Regions from separate parts of the Bradyrhizobium huanghuaihaiense genome, predicted to be linked through region 3. Evidence: predicted binding sites of a transcription regulator. Region 3 holds the regulator's gene; each other region holds the start of a gene.
What was found. The regulator PhoB, encoded in region 3, activates phosphate uptake and scavenging genes when phosphate is short. The targets are predictions, from matches to a motif close to TGTCATNNANCTGTCAT.
Positions count from the first base shown of each region.

Region 1: the regulator PhoB is predicted to act here: its motif matches at 1,676-1,692, upstream of N2603_RS15710 (UDP-2,3-diacylglucosamine diphosphatase).
Region 2: the regulator PhoB is predicted to act here: its motif matches at 2,591-2,607, upstream of N2603_RS28010 (STN domain-containing protein).

Region 1 covers NZ_CP104172.1:3,329,867-3,335,146, forward strand. Annotated here, with positions in the region: gene N2603_RS15700 (ATP-binding protein) at 1-263, opposite strand, end outside; gene thiD (bifunctional hydroxymethylpyrimidine kinase/phosphomethylpyrimidine kinase) at 539-1,339, shown strand; gene N2603_RS15710 (UDP-2,3-diacylglucosamine diphosphatase) at 1,716-2,528, shown strand; gene N2603_RS15715 (glycosyltransferase family 4 protein) at 2,542-3,600, shown strand; gene N2603_RS15720 (threonine/serine dehydratase family protein) at 3,664-4,647, shown strand; gene N2603_RS15725 (hypothetical protein) at 4,712-5,215, shown strand.
Region 2 covers NZ_CP104172.1:5,860,241-5,865,520, reverse strand. Annotated here, with positions in the region: gene N2603_RS28025 (O-acetylhomoserine aminocarboxypropyltransferase/cysteine synthase family protein) at 1-602, shown strand, start outside; gene metA (homoserine O-succinyltransferase MetA) at 599-1,726, shown strand; partial or broken gene N2603_RS28015 (acyl-CoA acyltransferase) at 1,747-2,363, shown strand; gene N2603_RS28010 (STN domain-containing protein) at 2,747-3,349, shown strand; gene N2603_RS28005 (RNA polymerase sigma factor) at 3,346-3,945, shown strand; gene N2603_RS28000 (FecR family protein) at 3,950-4,939, shown strand; gene N2603_RS27995 (filamentous haemagglutinin family protein) at 5,082-5,280, shown strand, end outside.
Region 3 covers NZ_CP104172.1:9,314,026-9,319,305, reverse strand. Annotated here, with positions in the region: gene pstC (phosphate ABC transporter permease subunit PstC) at 1-411, shown strand, start outside; gene pstA (phosphate ABC transporter permease PstA) at 413-1,258, shown strand; gene pstB (phosphate ABC transporter ATP-binding protein PstB) at 1,255-2,076, shown strand; gene phoU (phosphate signaling complex protein PhoU) at 2,088-2,804, shown strand; gene phoB (phosphate regulon transcriptional regulator PhoB) at 2,828-3,535, shown strand; gene N2603_RS43425 (GcrA family cell cycle regulator) at 3,778-4,290, opposite strand; gene N2603_RS43420 (aspartate aminotransferase family protein) at 4,745-5,280, shown strand, end outside.

The DNA of each region.
Region 1 (5,280 bases), 3.6 Mb from region 3:
ACCCAGAGCGTGTAGATCGACAGCACATGCGTCAGGCCACAGGCCATGATGAAGACGGCGAACGCCCAGAACACCCATCCGAACTTGAGGTCGCGCCGCTTGGTGACGAGGATCGCAAGCGCGAACGGGATCGAGAAATATGCCAGCGCAATGCAGGCGTCCGAGACGACGTGAAGCCATATCAGCTCGGGTTCCCAGAGCAGGCAGATGCCGTGCGGGGAGAACATCGAGGAGTCGAGGAGACGTTCGAAATAGGCCCACATGATCGGGTTCCCGAGAGGATTGCGGGCCGAGGCTGGCCCGCAACATGGCGTTGTGGACGAATCCACGGGCCAACCTCTCATTCATCGGAATCGATGCCAAGGCCGGGCGATGCCGATGTGATATTTGGGCGGGATGTACACGATTGCGGGACGACAGGGAGCGAGGCTGCGTTCCGCCTGATTCGCTAGCCCATGGCTGGCCTGGCTTGCTGGCACGCCGGGGGCGCGCTAGGAAAGGGCATGGCCGTGTCCTTCTCAAACGAACGTATCCGGCGATGACGACGCCCGTTGCGCTCACCATTGCCGGCTCGGATTCCAGCGGCGGCGCCGGCATCCAGGCGGATCTGAAGACCTTTGCCGCGCTCGGCGTCTACGGCGCCTCCGTGATCGCGGCGCTGACGGCGCAGAACACGCGCGGCGTCACCGGCATTCACGCCGTGCCGGCCGAGTTCGTCGCCGCGCAGATCGATGCGGTGTTTTCCGATCTCGACATCGGCGCGGTGAAGATCGGCATGGTCGGCCAGGCCGACAGCATCGACGCAATCGCAGCCGCGCTGTCGCGCTGGCAGCCGCGCCACATCGTCCTCGATCCCGTGATGGTGGCGACCTCGGGCGACCGTTTGCTGGCCTCGGAAGCCGTCGACGCCTTGCGCACGAGGCTGATGCCGCTGGCCTCGGTGATCACGCCGAACCTGCCGGAGGCCGCGGCTCTTCTCGGCGAGCACGTTGCCGCCAGCGAGGCCGAGATCGAAGCCCAGGGGCGCCGCCTGCTGGCGCTCGGCTGCCGTGCGGTCCTGATCAAGGGCGGGCACGGCCAGGGCGCCGAGAGCATCGACTATCTCGTCACGTCCGGACACACGACCGCGCTCGCCGCGCCCCGCGTCGCCACCAAGAACACCCATGGCACCGGCTGCTCGCTGTCCTCGGCGGTCGCTGCGGGTCTCGCCAAAGGTGAGGATCTCGAGGGCGCCGTACGCAACGCCAAGACCTGGATCAGTGCTGCGATCGCAGCCGCCGACCGCTTCAGCGTCGGCCATGGCCATGGGCCGATCCATCATTTCCACAAATTTTACTGACGGCGTTCCGGTTCACCCTCCCCTGGAGGGGGAGGGTCGGCTCACATTGAGCGCAGCGAAAATGTGAGACGGGGTGGGGTGACGGTCTCTCCGCAACGAACAGTGCCCGTGTGGATAGATCACCCCACCCCGCTCGCGCTGCGCGCGATCGACCCTCCCCCTCCAGGGGAGGGTAAGAGCCGACCGAGCCAAATTTCATCATTCTCGTTGCAGTTCCGGGTTATTGCGGGGGCGGCCCGCGGCGCCATGTCGCCTGATTGTCGCATGCGACTGATATTCGCGGGGAGGGCGAGGCAAGGCGTGATTCGTATTTGAAGGTGCCTCAAGGGTTCAATCGGTCATCCCCCTGTCACGGGACATTGTTACAGGCTGGCGCATGGGAAGTTACGATGTGAGTGACGAGAGCCCGGAGCGGCGCTTTCGCACGTTGTTCATCTCCGACGTTCATCTCGGAGCCCGCGGTTCTCAAGCCGACCTTCTGCTCGACTTCCTGCGCTACCATGATGCCGACACGATCTATCTCGTTGGCGACATCGTCGACGGCTGGGCGCTGAAATCGAGCTGGCACTGGCCACAATCGCATAACGACCTCGTCCAGAAGCTTTTGCGCAAGGCGCGCAAGGGCGCCAAGATCATCTACATTCCCGGCAATCACGACGAGTTTCTGCGCAACTATTACGGCACGCATTTCGGCGGCATCGACGTGGTCGAGAACACCGTCCACACCGGCGTGGACGGCAAGCGCTATCTCGTCATCCACGGCGACATCTTCGACCTCGTGGTGCAGAACGCGCGCTGGCTCGCCCATCTCGGCGACAAGGCATACGACTTCGCGATCCAGATGAATCGCTTCGTCAATTTCTTCCGGCGCATGTTCGGCGTGCCCTATTGGTCGCTGTCGCAATGGGCCAAGCAGAAGGTCAAGAACGCCGTCAACTATATCGGCGCGTTCGAGCAGGCGCTTGCGGCCGAAGCGCGCCGCCATGACGCCGACGGCGTGATCTGCGGCCACATCCACTACGCCGTGATCCGCGACGAGGCCGGCATCCGCTACATGAATTGCGGCGACTGGGTGGAGAGCTGCACCGCCCTGGTCGAGCACGACGACGGCCATTTCGAGATCATCACCTGGGCGGACCATTTGCAGAAGCCGGCAGAAGTCCCGCAGGTCGCAGCCAGAGCTGCATAACAAGGGCCACTTGATGCGCATCCTGGTCGCGACCGACGCCTGGCACCCGCAAGTCAATGGTGTGGTTCGGACGCTGACCAAGCTCGCTGATGCCGCCAAAAGCCTTAACGTCGAAGGTCTTGGCGTCGAGTTCACGTTCCTGACGCCGCAATCGTTCCGCACCTTCGCGATGCCGAGCTATCGCGACGTGCGCCTCGCGATGCCGCGCCCTGCGCGAATCGCGCGGCTGATCGAGGAGGCGCGTCCCGACAGCATCCATATCGCGACCGAGGGGCCGATCGGCTTGATGGTCCGGCGCTATTGCCGCCAGCGCAAGCTGCCGTTCACAACCAGCTTCCACACCCGTTTCCCCGAATATGTCCGCGCCCGCGTGCCGGTCCCGGGCTCGCTGATCTGGCGGGCGCTGCGCCGTTTCCATGCGCCCAGCCGCGCCGTGATGGCGGCGACGCCGGCGCTCGCCCGCGAGCTGACCGAGCGCGGCTTCGACAATGTCGTGCTGTGGCCGCGCGGTGTCGACACCGGCCTGTTCCACCCCCGCGCCGTCGACCTCTGCCTGCCGGCGCCGGTGTTCCTGTCGGTCGGCCGCGTCGCGGTGGAGAAGAATCTCGAGGCCTTCCTCGACCTCGACCTGCCCGGCACGAAGGTGATTGTCGGCGACGGCCCGGCGCGCGCCGCGCTCGAAGAGGCCTATCCCGATGCGATCTTCCTCGGTGAGAAGCACGGCGAGGAACTGGCCGATATCTATGCCGCCGCCGACGTGTTCGTGTTCCCCAGCAAGACCGACACGTTCGGCCTGGTGCTGCTGGAGGCGCTGGCGAGCGGCCTGCCGGTCGCGGCCTTCCCGGTGAAGGGTCCTCGCGACGTCATCGGCGATGCGCCGGTTGGCGCTCTCGATCACGATCTGCGCAATGCCTGCTTCGCCGCGCTCGGTGTCTGCCGGCAGGACTGCGTCGAATTCGCCGCCAACTACACCTGGGAGGCCTCGGCGCAGGTCTTCATCGACAGCATCCAGGCGGTCGGGGCGGTGCTATCAGGCAGGAATGGGGCGGAACAGCCGCGCTTCGTGGCCTGAGAACCCAAAACCCTCGCGCGGAGGTGTCTTGCCGGGGGCTCGATGGCCGCGATACAGTTGGCCATGACCGAACAGCTCCTTCCGGTCGGCCCTGCCGACATCGATGCCGCAGCGCGCGTGATTGCGCCCTACGCCATCCGCACCCCGCTGTTGTCCTTTCCCGTGCTCAACGAGCGCGTCGGTGCCAAGGTATTTCTGAAGCCGGAGATGCTCCAGCGCACCGGCTCGTTCAAGTTCCGCGGTGCCTTCAACAAGGTGTTCTCGATCCCGCAGGACAAGCGCGCCGGTGGCGTCGTCGCGTTCTCCTCCGGCAACCACGCCCAGGGCGTGGCGGCCGCGGCAAAAATCCTCGACATGCAGGCGACCATCGTGATGCCGGCGGATGCGCCGCTGTCCAAGCGCGAGCGCACCAAATCCTACGGCGCCGTGGTCGTGCTTTACGATCGCGACAAGGATGATCGCGAGGCGATCTCGCGCGGCATCGCCGAGAAGCGCGGCGCGACGCTTGTCAAACCCTATGACGATCCCTTCGTGATCGCAGGGCAGGGCACCGCCGGCCGCGAGATCGCGGAAGACATGGCAACGCTCGGCCTCAACCCCGATATCGTGGTGGCGCCGGCCTCCGGCGGCGGCCTGATCGCGGGCGTCGCGACGGCCGTGAAGGCGCGCTATCCGCAAGCCGAGATCGTGGTGGCCGAGCCCGAGGCGTTCGACGATCACGGGATCTCGCTGACCGCGGGTCACCGCGAGCCGCATCCGCCCGCGGGCCGCACCATCTGCGACGCGCTGATGGCCCTGATGCCGGGCGAGATGACCTTTGCGATCAACAGCAAGCTGCTCGCGCGCGGCGTCACCGCGTCGGACAAGGAAGTCGGCGCGGCCGTGGCGTTCGCCTATCGCGAGCTGAAGCTGGTGGTGGAGCCGGGCGGCGCCGTGGGCCTTGCCGCGCTGCTCGCGGGCCGCCTCGATGTGGCCGGCAAGAACGTGGTCATCGTGCTCTCCGGCGGCAATGTCGATGCCGACTTGTTCGCGGAGCTGGTGGCCTGATTTTTGGGAGGCTTTACTGCAGCGTCGCATCGTCCTGGAGACACGCGAGGGCCAGGTAGAGATCGTGGATGAGCCGGCGTATTCGTTCGGCTCCGCGGATAATCTGCGAAAATACGATACGGAAATCCGACTTGACGACGCTGATCTGAACTCAGTTCACGGAGTGAGAGCTGACGGGAAGTGGTCCGCAGTCTTTGGGGCTAGTGGAGGGCCTTCTGGCATCTATCAACACTCTGCCATCGAAGTGGACCGCCATCTCTATCTCGCGGTGGGTGATCAAGTGGTCTGCTTGGACCTTGTGACAGGTTCGAAGAACTGGTCACGACGCGTCGATCAGGCGACATGCTTCGGCGTTTATTGGGATTGCGCCCACAAAGCGCTCATATCCCACGGTGAAGTGCAAATTTCTCGTCTTTCCCTGTCGGGCGATGAGATTTGGAGTGCGACAGGCGCAGACATTTTCTCGGAAGGCTTCAGGTGCCTGGCTAACGGTGTCGAGGCCGTCGATTTCAATCAATCAGTGTACCTTTTTGATTACGCCAGCGGCGCGATTTTAGCCGGCCCATAAAGTTCGTGCTGCGAGCATGAAGAAAGGGCAGAGCGTCGCCGCTCTGCCCCTTTGTCGTTTCGCTC
Region 2 (5,280 bases), 3.5 Mb from region 3:
TGATGAACGAGCCGGAGAAATCGTACCACGGCCTGGTCTTTACCGAGCGCTACGGAGCCGCTGCCTACATCGCGCGTTGCCGCGCCGTTTCCCAGAGAACCACAGGTGCCGTGCTCGCGCCGATGAACGCTTTCCTGCTGCTCCAGGGCATCGAAACCGTCGCGCTTCGGATCGAGCGGCACGTCGAGAATGGCGCAAAGGTCGCGCGATTCCTACGCAACGACGGTCGTGTCGGGTGGGTGAATTACGCGGGCCTCCACGACAGTCCCTATTTTGCGCTGACGCAGAAGTATCTCGATGGTCGTGCGTGTTCGCTGCTGACGTTTGGTGTCGCCGGAGGCTTCGAGGCGGGCAAGCGATTCTACGACAGGCTGAAGCTCTGTAAGCGGCTGGTCAACATAGGCGATGCGAAGACGCTGGCCTGCCACCCCGCGTCGACAACGCACCGGCAAATGTCAGTCGAAGAGCAGGAGAAGGCCGGCGTGCGACCCGAGATGATCAGGCTGAGCGTCGGAATTGAGCACATCGACGACATCCTCGCGGATCTCGATCAGGCGCTCTGCGCCGCGAATGTTTCGGCAACCGTGAAGGCATTCGGATGACTGTCCTAATCGATATAGATTCGCACGAGCACCACCTCTTCTCCAGGGCACCGAGCGGCGCCTATGCGAAGGAGCCCCCGGGAAGCCGGGGAGATTGTCTCGATATCGGGCTCATCAACAACATGTCGGATGCTGCCCTGATGTCGACCGAACGCCAGCTGTTCGACCTGCTGAATGCGGCCGCGGGACGAGTTTGCGTCAGGCTGCACTTCTATACGATGGAGTCGACCCCCCGTTCCGAATGGGGACGTGACTACGTGCGTCGATACTACCGTGGCATCGGCGATCTGCTGAACAGGAGCCTGGATGGAGTGATCGTGACAGGCGCCGAACCCAGGGCCGCGAGCCTGACAGACGAGCCATATTGGACCACCTTCGCCGAGATCGCCGATTGGGCGAGGGAGAATACCGTGTCGTCGGTGCTTTCCTGCCTGGCTGTTCATGGAGCCGTCCTGCACCTGGACGGCGTTGCGCGCCACAAGCTGCCTGCCAAATGCTTCGGTGTCTTCGCTCAAACAAAGACGAGACATCATCCCTTGATGCAGGATGTACCGAGAACCTTCCGAATACCGCACGCCCGGTGGAACGAGGTGCAGGAGGAGGATCTCACGGACTGCGGATACTCGGTTCTCAGCTGGTCGGCGGACGCTGGAGCCGACTGCTTCGTCAAGCAGCAGAAGACCAGCCTTTTTGTCCATTTCCAGGGCCACCCGGAATATGAGACCCAGAGCCTGCTGGGTGAATATCGAAGAGACATGGGGCGTTTCCTCCGGGGGGAAAACGAAGTCTGTCCGACGATACCGAGAGGCTATTTGAATGAAGGCGCGGAAGAGATGCTGATCGCTTTCCGACAGAAGGCCCTTTCCGACAGAAACCCGGAGCTTTTTGCCGATTTTCCGGTCGATCAGCTGACGAAGGACCTGAGCAACGTCTGGCGTCTTCCGGCCCAGCGCATATACCGCAACTGGTTGCGCTACATCGTCTCGCAGCGACGCTCACGCTCGGTGCGAGATGCAGCTCTCGCTGCAGCCGGAATTCCGGCACGCCGCCACGGACGAGTTGCCGCTCGATCCGCTCGCCTGGCGCACTCGCCAAACCCGGGGACAACGAGGCGGCTCGGATAGAAGGAGTGAGAGTTCAGACGATGGTTCGATGCCGTGAGATAGGAACAGCCGATCTCGATGCCGTCGCCGATCTTCTGACAAGAGGTTTTCCGATACGCCCGACAGCTCTCCGCGCTTTGGCTATATGCTCGAGCACGACCAGGCACCCGTCGGTGCTCTGCTGTTGATCCACACCGCAAGGAACGATGGCGGTAGAGTCTCCATCCGCTGCAATCTCTCCAGCTGGTATGTGGAGCCCGCCTTTCGCAGCTACGCACCCATGCTGACCAAGGTCGCGCAACGCCACAAGGACGTCACCTACGTCAACATCAGTCCAGCGCAATGGACTTGGTAAGCCATCGAAGCGCAGGGGTTCCGCCGCTATTGTAGCGGCTCGTTCTTCTCTTTTCCGGCCTTATCTCGCCCGGTCAAGGTTTGATCTATTGCGGATCTGGCCGATTACGTCGTTTGCGCCGGCGCTATGGGTCGTTTCCTGGTTCGACGCGGCTGGATGTCGATTGCTCTCGATGCCAATCGCCCTGTGACCGGCCTCGTCGGCATCTACAGGGAGCCGATCGGCCGGAAGTACTTCAAGGGTCCGCATTGCCCCCGGCTTGCCGATCTGTCTGACTCGGAGCTGGTGATCTACGGGCCGTGACTTCGTCGTTCCAGGATTGTTCCAACCGTGAGTCGGCTGGTGGTTTGGAAGTCCCAGATCTTGCAGTTCGTGCGCCGTCGCGGGTGAGTCATGCAGGATGACCAGTGCTCGAGAGGGCCGCGCCGCTTGTGCGCTTCCGACTTGCAAAGCGATCAGTGACATATTCGTGTCAAGGAACGTTCGTAGGCTGGAGACTTCCTGTGGCATCCAGGCAAGTTCGGGACGGTCGTCATTCGCCTCTCGCGATGCTGATGGCTTGCCGGAGCAATTGATCGGTGTCACGTCGCGTGCCGTATCTGGCTGTGTGTTTGATGTTTGCCGCCCTTGCAGCCGAAGCGGAGCCAAACGGCGCAATAATCGGGTCGCCGCGCGCGAACTCGGAAATGACCGCGCCGTTGTCGTTCGACATTCCGGCCCAGCCGCTTGCCTCCGCACTCGATCGATACGGCGATGCGACTGGTCGCGAGGTCCTCTACAATCCGGCGCTTGCGCAAGGCCGCATCTCAGAAGCCGTCAAAGGCAGCTTTGAGCCGGAGACGGCGCTACAGCTGCTGCTTGCGGGCACCGGTCTTGCCGCCCGCTTCCTGAAGGACAATTCGTTCGTTCTGGTCCCGGCGCCCGAAGCCGCCGGACCGCCGGAAGGCAGTGCTGCCGCTCTCGCGCACCAATATTATGGTGTCGTTCAGGCGAGGTTGCGTGATGCACTGTGCCGGACCAGCGGGGCGCGGCCGGGAAGCTATCGCATCGCGGCCCTGGTCTGGATCGCGCCGTCGGGGACCGTCTCCAGGTTCGAACGACTTGGATCGGCAGGCACGGTCGAGCTGGACCGCGGCATCGACAACGCGCTTCGGCATTTCAGCGTGGGTGCCCCGGTGCCCCCAGGCTTCGCGCAGCCGGTCTTGATCGTGGTCCTGCCGCAGGCTTCGGGCGTCACAATGAGTTGCGGCGCGACCGCCCTACCGCACGCGGCCGGAGGCGTGCGGTGACCGAAGCCTCCGTGGCGATGCTGCGCCGCCTGCTGCTCGACCGATATGACGATCTCAAGCGGGGTTTGACGCGGCGCCTTGGCTCGTCCGAAATGGCCGGCGATGTCCTGCACGACACCTGGCTGCGCCTGGCCCGCACCGACACGACGATCGGAACCTTGCACAATCCGGTCAGCTACTTGCTGCGCATGCTCTTCAACGTGGCACATGATCATCGTCGCGCGGAAAAGCGCCATTTGACGAAGGTCGATATCGAGCATCTGCTCGAGGTTGCCGATGAGACACCTGGTCCCGCCGAAGTCGCGGAGGCGCGGTCGGATTTGGACGCGATGGCCATCATCCTGGCCGAGCTGCCGCCTCGCCGCCGCACCATCCTGCTCGCGGCAAGGGTCGACAACATGGCGCGGCAGGAGATTGCGGACCGGCTTGGCGTATCCTTGCGCCTCGTCTCGAAGGAGCTGCAGCTCGCCCATGAATATTGTCTGGCGCGGCAAAGGCAAATGAAAGAGACGGAATGCGCGCCGGACCAGGGAAATTCGTCATTGAATCGAGACCCGCCGCCGCGCGGTGATCACGACCACGACCAGGCTGAATGACTCCATGACTCAAGGACAGGTGCATAAGCTCGACCTGCTGCAGCGTGAGGCGATCGCGTGGGTCCAGCGCATCGATTCCGGACATGCGACGTCTGCCGATGCCGAGACGTTGCGGCGGTGGTGTGCGGCGGGCCCGGAGCATGCGGCGGCCTTCGCCGCGGCGAGCGGAGTATGGCGCGATATCCGCCGCGCCGGCGCGAGCATCCCGCGCAGCCAGTTCGAGGCGTTGCCGGTCCGGCGGACGTCGCGCCCGGTACTCGACCGCCGCCTCGTTCTCGGTGGCGGGTTGGCTGCCGCCGCGGCTGCCTGCGTCGCCGTCGTCAATCCGCCGCTGGGCCTGTGGCCGTCCCTCCGCGAACTGAATGCCGACTACAGGACGGCCATCGGCGAACAGCGGCAGATCAGGCCGGCGGAGAACGTCGCGGTGCGGTTGAATACGCAAACCAGCATTGCGGTCCACCCCGCTGACGGGGAGGGCGATCGTCTGGAGCTCCTTGCGGGGCAGGCGCTGTTCGAAACGGTCGAGAGCGTTCGTCCGCTCGTCGTGTTGGCCGCAGACGGGCGCTCGATCGGCCGCCATGCACGTTTCGATGTGCGTTGCATGAACGGTCCGGCGGGTCCGGTAGTGAGCGTCGCCTGCTTCGATGGCGAGGTGCGCATCGAGCGCAACGACAATTCTGCCGTCATCGGCCCGGCGCAGAGCGTGCGTTACGATGCCGGCGGGCTCGGCCGGGTTGCCGCGATCGACGCAGAGGCAGAATCCGCCTGGCAGCGGGGAATTGTGCTATTCCGGGCGACCCCGCTCGCGGATGTGGTGGAAGAGGTCAATCGTTATCGCGCCGGCCGGATTCTCCTTGTCAATCCGAGCCTCGCGCAAAGGCCGGTCAGTGGCCGCTTCCGCATCGACCAGATGGATGAAATCCTCGTGCGTCTCGAGCAGGCCTTCGATGTCAAGGCCCGCAAGCTCCCGGGCGGCCTGGTTCTGTTGGGCTGACGCCCGCTGACAAGAAACTTTCACACAGAAACCGTGCGCGTTCGCCTACAGGCTTCCGTCTTAGAGCTAGATCGTCATCGCAGGGGATGACGAGGCACGACCCTTCACTGGGTTTAGCCGTGCTGCCAGAAGGAATGCCGTCTTGTCCCACCGCACCGTCCGTTTTCGCCCGTTCCGGTCCGTCAGACACGCGATGTTCCTCGGCGGCGCCAGTGTGGCCGCGTTGCTGGTGGGGGCGGCGGCGGCCGATGCGCGCAACCTGGGCAGCGGCAGCGCGAGCCCGGTGGCAAACGTCGCCGTGACGACCAACGCGGCGGGGCAGGCAGGGGCGATCGCATCGG
Region 3 (5,280 bases):
GTGCTGCCCTTCATCACCTCGATCTCGGTCGACGTGTTCAAGACCGTGCCGCCGGTGCTGAAGGAAGCCGCCTACGGCGTCGGCTGCACCACTTGGGAAGTCGTCCGCAGTGTGGTGATCCCCTACACCCGCGTCGGCATCATCGGCGGCGTCATGCTGGCGCTGGGCCGCGCGCTCGGCGAGACCATGGCGGTGACCTTCATCATAGGCAACTCGTTCCGGATATCGTCCTCGATCTTCGCGCCCGGCACGACGATCTCGGCGGCGATCGCATCCGAGTTCGCCGAGAGCGACGGCCTGCACCAGTCCGGCCTGATCCTGCTCGGCCTCTTGCTGTTCGTGCTGACGTTCTTCGTGCTCGCGGCCGCGCGGCTGATGCTGCTGCGTCTGGAAAAGAAGGCGGGGAAGTGACATGAACCCGATCTACGTACGTCGCCGCCGCAAGGACATCATCGTCCGCGGGCTCTGCATCGGTGCCGCCGCTTTCGGCGTCACCTGGCTCGCGCTGATCCTGATGACCCTGCTCTACAACGGGCTGGCAGGCCTGAACCTCGAGATATTCGTCGCGGACACGCCGCCTCCGGGCTCGACCGAAGGCGGTCTGCGCAATGCGATCGTCGGTTCGATCATCATGACCGTGATCGGCGTCGGCATCGGCGCGCCGCTCGGCCTGTTCGCCGGCACCTATCTCGCCGAATACGGCCGCAACGACCGCCTGACCTCGGTGATCCGCTTCATCAACGACATCCTGCTCTCGGCGCCCTCGATCATCATCGGCCTGTTCATCTACGGTGCGGTGGTGGTGCCGATGCGCGGATTCTCGGCGATTGCGGGCGCGCTCGCGCTCGCCGTCATCGTCATCCCGGTGGTGTTGCGCACGACCGAGGACATGCTGCTGCTGGTGCCGAACGCGCTGCGCGAGGCGGCCTCCGCGCTTGGCCTGCCGCGCTCGCTGGTGATCAAGCGTATCGCTTATCGTGCGGCCCGCTCGGGTCTCATCACCGGCGTGCTGCTTGCCACCGCCCGCGTCGCCGGCGAGACCGCGCCGCTGCTCTTCACCGCGCTGTCGAACCAGTTCTTCAGCCTCGGCCTGAACAAGACGATGGCGAACCTGCCGGTCACCATCAACAACTTCGTGCAGAGCCCCTACGCCTATTGGAAGCAGCTCGCCTGGAGCGGCGCGCTGCTGATCACGATCACCGTGCTTGCCCTGAACATTGGCGCGCGCATCCTCGGCGCCGAGAGGACTGCAAAATGACCGATCTTTCCGTATCCGTGAGTTCCAACGCCCATCTGGCCTCACAGCAGCCGCTGCCGGAAGCGCCCGCAAAGGTGACGGTGCGCAACCTCAACTTCTATTACGGCGAGCACCACGCGCTGAAGAACATCAACCTGACGCTCGGCGCCAACCGCGTCACGGCGTTCATCGGCCCGTCGGGCTGCGGCAAGTCGACCCTGCTGCGCATCTTCAACCGGATGTACGACCTCTATCCGGGCCAGCGCGTCACCGGTCAGCTGATGCTCGACCAGACCAACATCCTCGACCCCAAGCTGGACCTGAACCTGCTGCGCGCCCGCGTCGGCATGGTGTTCCAGAAGCCGACGCCGTTCCCGATGACGATCTACGAGAACATCGCCTTCGGCATCCGCCTCTACGAGAAGATCTCGAAGTCCGAGATGGACGACCGCGTCGAGAAGGCGCTGCGCGGGGGCGCGCTGTGGAACGAGGTCAAGGACAAGCTCAACGCCTCGGGCCTGTCGCTCTCCGGCGGCCAGCAGCAGCGCCTCTGCATCGCCCGCACCGTCGCGGTGCGGCCTGAGGTGATCTTGTTCGACGAGCCCTGCTCGGCGCTCGATCCGATCTCGACCGCCAAGGTCGAGGAGCTGATCCAGGAACTGTCCGAGAACTACACGATCGCGATCGTCACCCACAACATGCAGCAGGCGGCGCGCGTCTCCGACAAGACCGCCTTCATGTATCTCGGCGAGCTGATCGAGTTCGACGACACCAGCAAGATCTTCACGTCGCCGAGCGACCGGCGCACGCAGGACTACATCACCGGCCGGTTCGGCTGAGGAGACGCGACATGGCTTCTGAACATACCGCAAAGGCCTTCGACACCGACCTCCAGGAGCTCACCCGCCTGGTCGCCGAGATGGGCGGCATCGCCGAGCGCATGATCGTCGATTCCGTCGACGCGCTGATCCGCCGCGACGTCGCGCTCGGCCAGCGCGTCGTCACCATCGACGCCGAGCTCGATGCGCTGCAAAAGAAGATCGAGGAGCGCGCTGTGCTCACCATCGCCCGCCGCCAGCCGATGGCGGTGGATCTGCGCGAGATCGTCGGCGCCATGCGCGTTGCGACCGATCTCGAGCGCATCGGCGACCTCGCCAAGAACATGGGCAAGCGCGTCGCCGCGCTCGATGCCGACTTCCATCCGCTGAAACTGTTCCGCGGCCTGGAGCACATGACCGACCTCGTGCAGCAGCAGGTCAAGTCGGTGCTTGACGCCTATGCCGCGCACGATCTGCCGGCGGCGATGGCGGTGTGGAAGGGCGACGAGGAAGTCGACGCCATCTGCACCTCGCTGTTCCGCGAGCTCCTCACCTACATGATGGAGGATCCGCGCAACATCTCGTTCTGCATCCATCTGATGTTCTGCGCCAAGAACATCGAGCGGATCGGCGACCACGCCACCAACATCGCCGAGACCGTGTTCTACATGATCGAGGGCCAGGCCATCACCGACAAGCGGCCGAAGGGCGACATGACGACCTTCGCCACGACGGTCCCGAATACCTGAAGACTTAAGGAGCGACGACAACCATGGGCGCACGCATTATGGTGGTTGAGGACGAGGAAGCTCTCACCGAGCTTCTCCGCTACAACCTCGAAGGCGACGGCTATGACGTCGAGACGGTGATGCGCGGCGACGATGCCGACACCCGCCTCAAGGAGCACATCCCCGACCTGATCGTGCTCGACTGGATGCTGCCGGGCCTCTCGGGCATCGAGCTGTGTCGGCGGCTGCGCACCCGTCCCGAGACCAAGCAGCTTCCCATCATCATGCTCACCGCGCGCGGCGAGGAGAGCGAGCGGGTGCGCGGGCTTGCGACCGGCGCCGACGACTACATCGTCAAGCCGTTCTCGGTGCCGGAGCTGCTGGCGCGCGTGAAGGGCCTCCTGCGGCGCGCGAGCCCTGAGCGGCTCGCCACCGTGCTCGCCTACGGCGACATCGAGCTCGATCGCGACAAGCGCCGCGTCGCGCGCTCGGGCCGGCCGATCGATCTCGGCCCGACCGAATATCGCCTGTTGGAGTTCTTCCTGGAGCATCCCGGCCGCGTGTTCTCGCGCGAGCAGCTGCTCGACAGCGTCTGGGGCCGCGACATCTACATCGATGAGCGCACCGTCGATGTCCATATCGGCCGCCTGCGCAAGCTGCTCAATCTCGGCCGCGAGCAGGACCCGATCCGCACCGTCCGCGGCGCCGGCTATGCGCTCGACGATCGCTTTGCGAAGGCGGAGCAGACGTAAGCTGGTTTAGAGAGCTGCCGCCACAACATCGGTGTCGTCCCGGACAAGCGTGAGCGCAGATACGGGACCCATAACCACAGAGCGTAGTTGTTGCGCGAAAGGGTAACTCCGAGTCCCCGTAACCACATCTTGCGGTGGCTATGGGTCCCGGATCTGCGCGCGCTTGGGGCGCGCTTGTCCGGGACGACATCGGGTATTGAGCCGTCATCGTGTGACGGCTGCTTCTTGATCTCAGAACAAACTCAGCGCGTGCCAGGCTTCGCCGGTGCGCGACGGCGGTCCGCCGCGGGCTGATACGCCACGCGCGAGTGCTGGGCGCAGTAGGGCAGGCCCGATAGCGCCTTGCCGCCGCAGAAGAAGAAATCCGGGCTCGAGGGATCGCCGACCGGCCAGTGGCAGGTCGCCTCGTTCAGCTCGAGCAGCGACAGCCGCTGGCTCATCGGCACCACGTTGTCGTAGGTCACGGGTTCAGCCTCGACCTCGACCTCGAAGGCCTGCGCCAGCGCGGTGTTGCCGCGTGCGATGGGGCGGCTGACCCGCATCATGTGCTGAGCCGGACGCGCCTTGCGCGGCCGGGGAGCTGCCGATGAGGGGCTCTTGGCGCGGCCGGACAGGCCGAGCCTGTGCACCTTGCCGATCACGGCATTACGGGTCACGTTGCCGAGCTCGGCTGCGATCTGGCTGGCCGACAATCCGGCCTCCCAGAGCTTTTTCAGCTGCTCGACGCGATCGTCGGACCAGGTCAAAACCGTCATTGCACCCTTTCCCTCGCCGTGCGGCTGCCGTCCTGGCGCCTTGCGGCGAATGCCTAAGCCTCGAAAAACCCGTGCCGCCAGAATCCCTTAAGGCTCGCCGGGCGTAACCAGAACGCCCGAACGTTTACGCCGGTACATGAGGACTTAGAGGATCAGAACTGCTGCACGAGATGTCGTATCTGACAAGCCAAACGCTACAATATGGCGTGACTCACGCGCAAGAGTCAGCCGACTCGCTTCCACATGTTCCGTGGCAAAAACCCCGCAAATCCGGCACCGCAAGACTACGGATTCAGCGTTTCGCGGGGCTTTCGGGCGGCATTGACACCCGTTCTACCCGGCATAAGATAGTGTCACGTGCCGCCCTTAAAAGGCGGCACGTTTCGTTTTCCGGGCCGGTCAATGGTGCGCTGCGTGAGCGCGTTCAGGCCGTCCGCAACATCAAGTGATCGTCATGACTAACAGCGCCGCGCCGCATTTGCTCCCCGTTTTCGCCAGGGCCGACCTCGGTTTCGAGCGCGGCGAAGGCTGCTGGCTGATCGCGACCAATGGCGAGCGCTATCTCGATTTCACCTCGGGCGTCGCGGTGAACGCGCTCGGCCACGCCCATCCCGCGCTGGTCAAGGCGCTGCAGGAGCAGGCGACCAAGCTCTGGCACATGTCGAACCTGTTCCAGAGCCCGGACGGCGAGAAACTCGCCGCGCGTCTGTGCCAGGAAAGCTTTGCGGACTTCGTGTTCTTCTGCAATTCCGGCGCCGAAGCGCTGGAAGGCGTGATCAAGCTGGTCCGCCATCATCACTTCTCCAAGGGCCAACCGGAGCGCTACCGCATCATCACCTTCGAGGGCGCCTTCCATGGTCGTACGCTGGCGACGCTGGCCGCGACGGGATCTGCAAAATATCTCGAAGGGTTCGGTCCGCCGATGGACGGGTTCGACCAGGTCCCGCACGGTGACATCGAAGCCGTGAAGAAGGCGATCGGTCCGCAGAC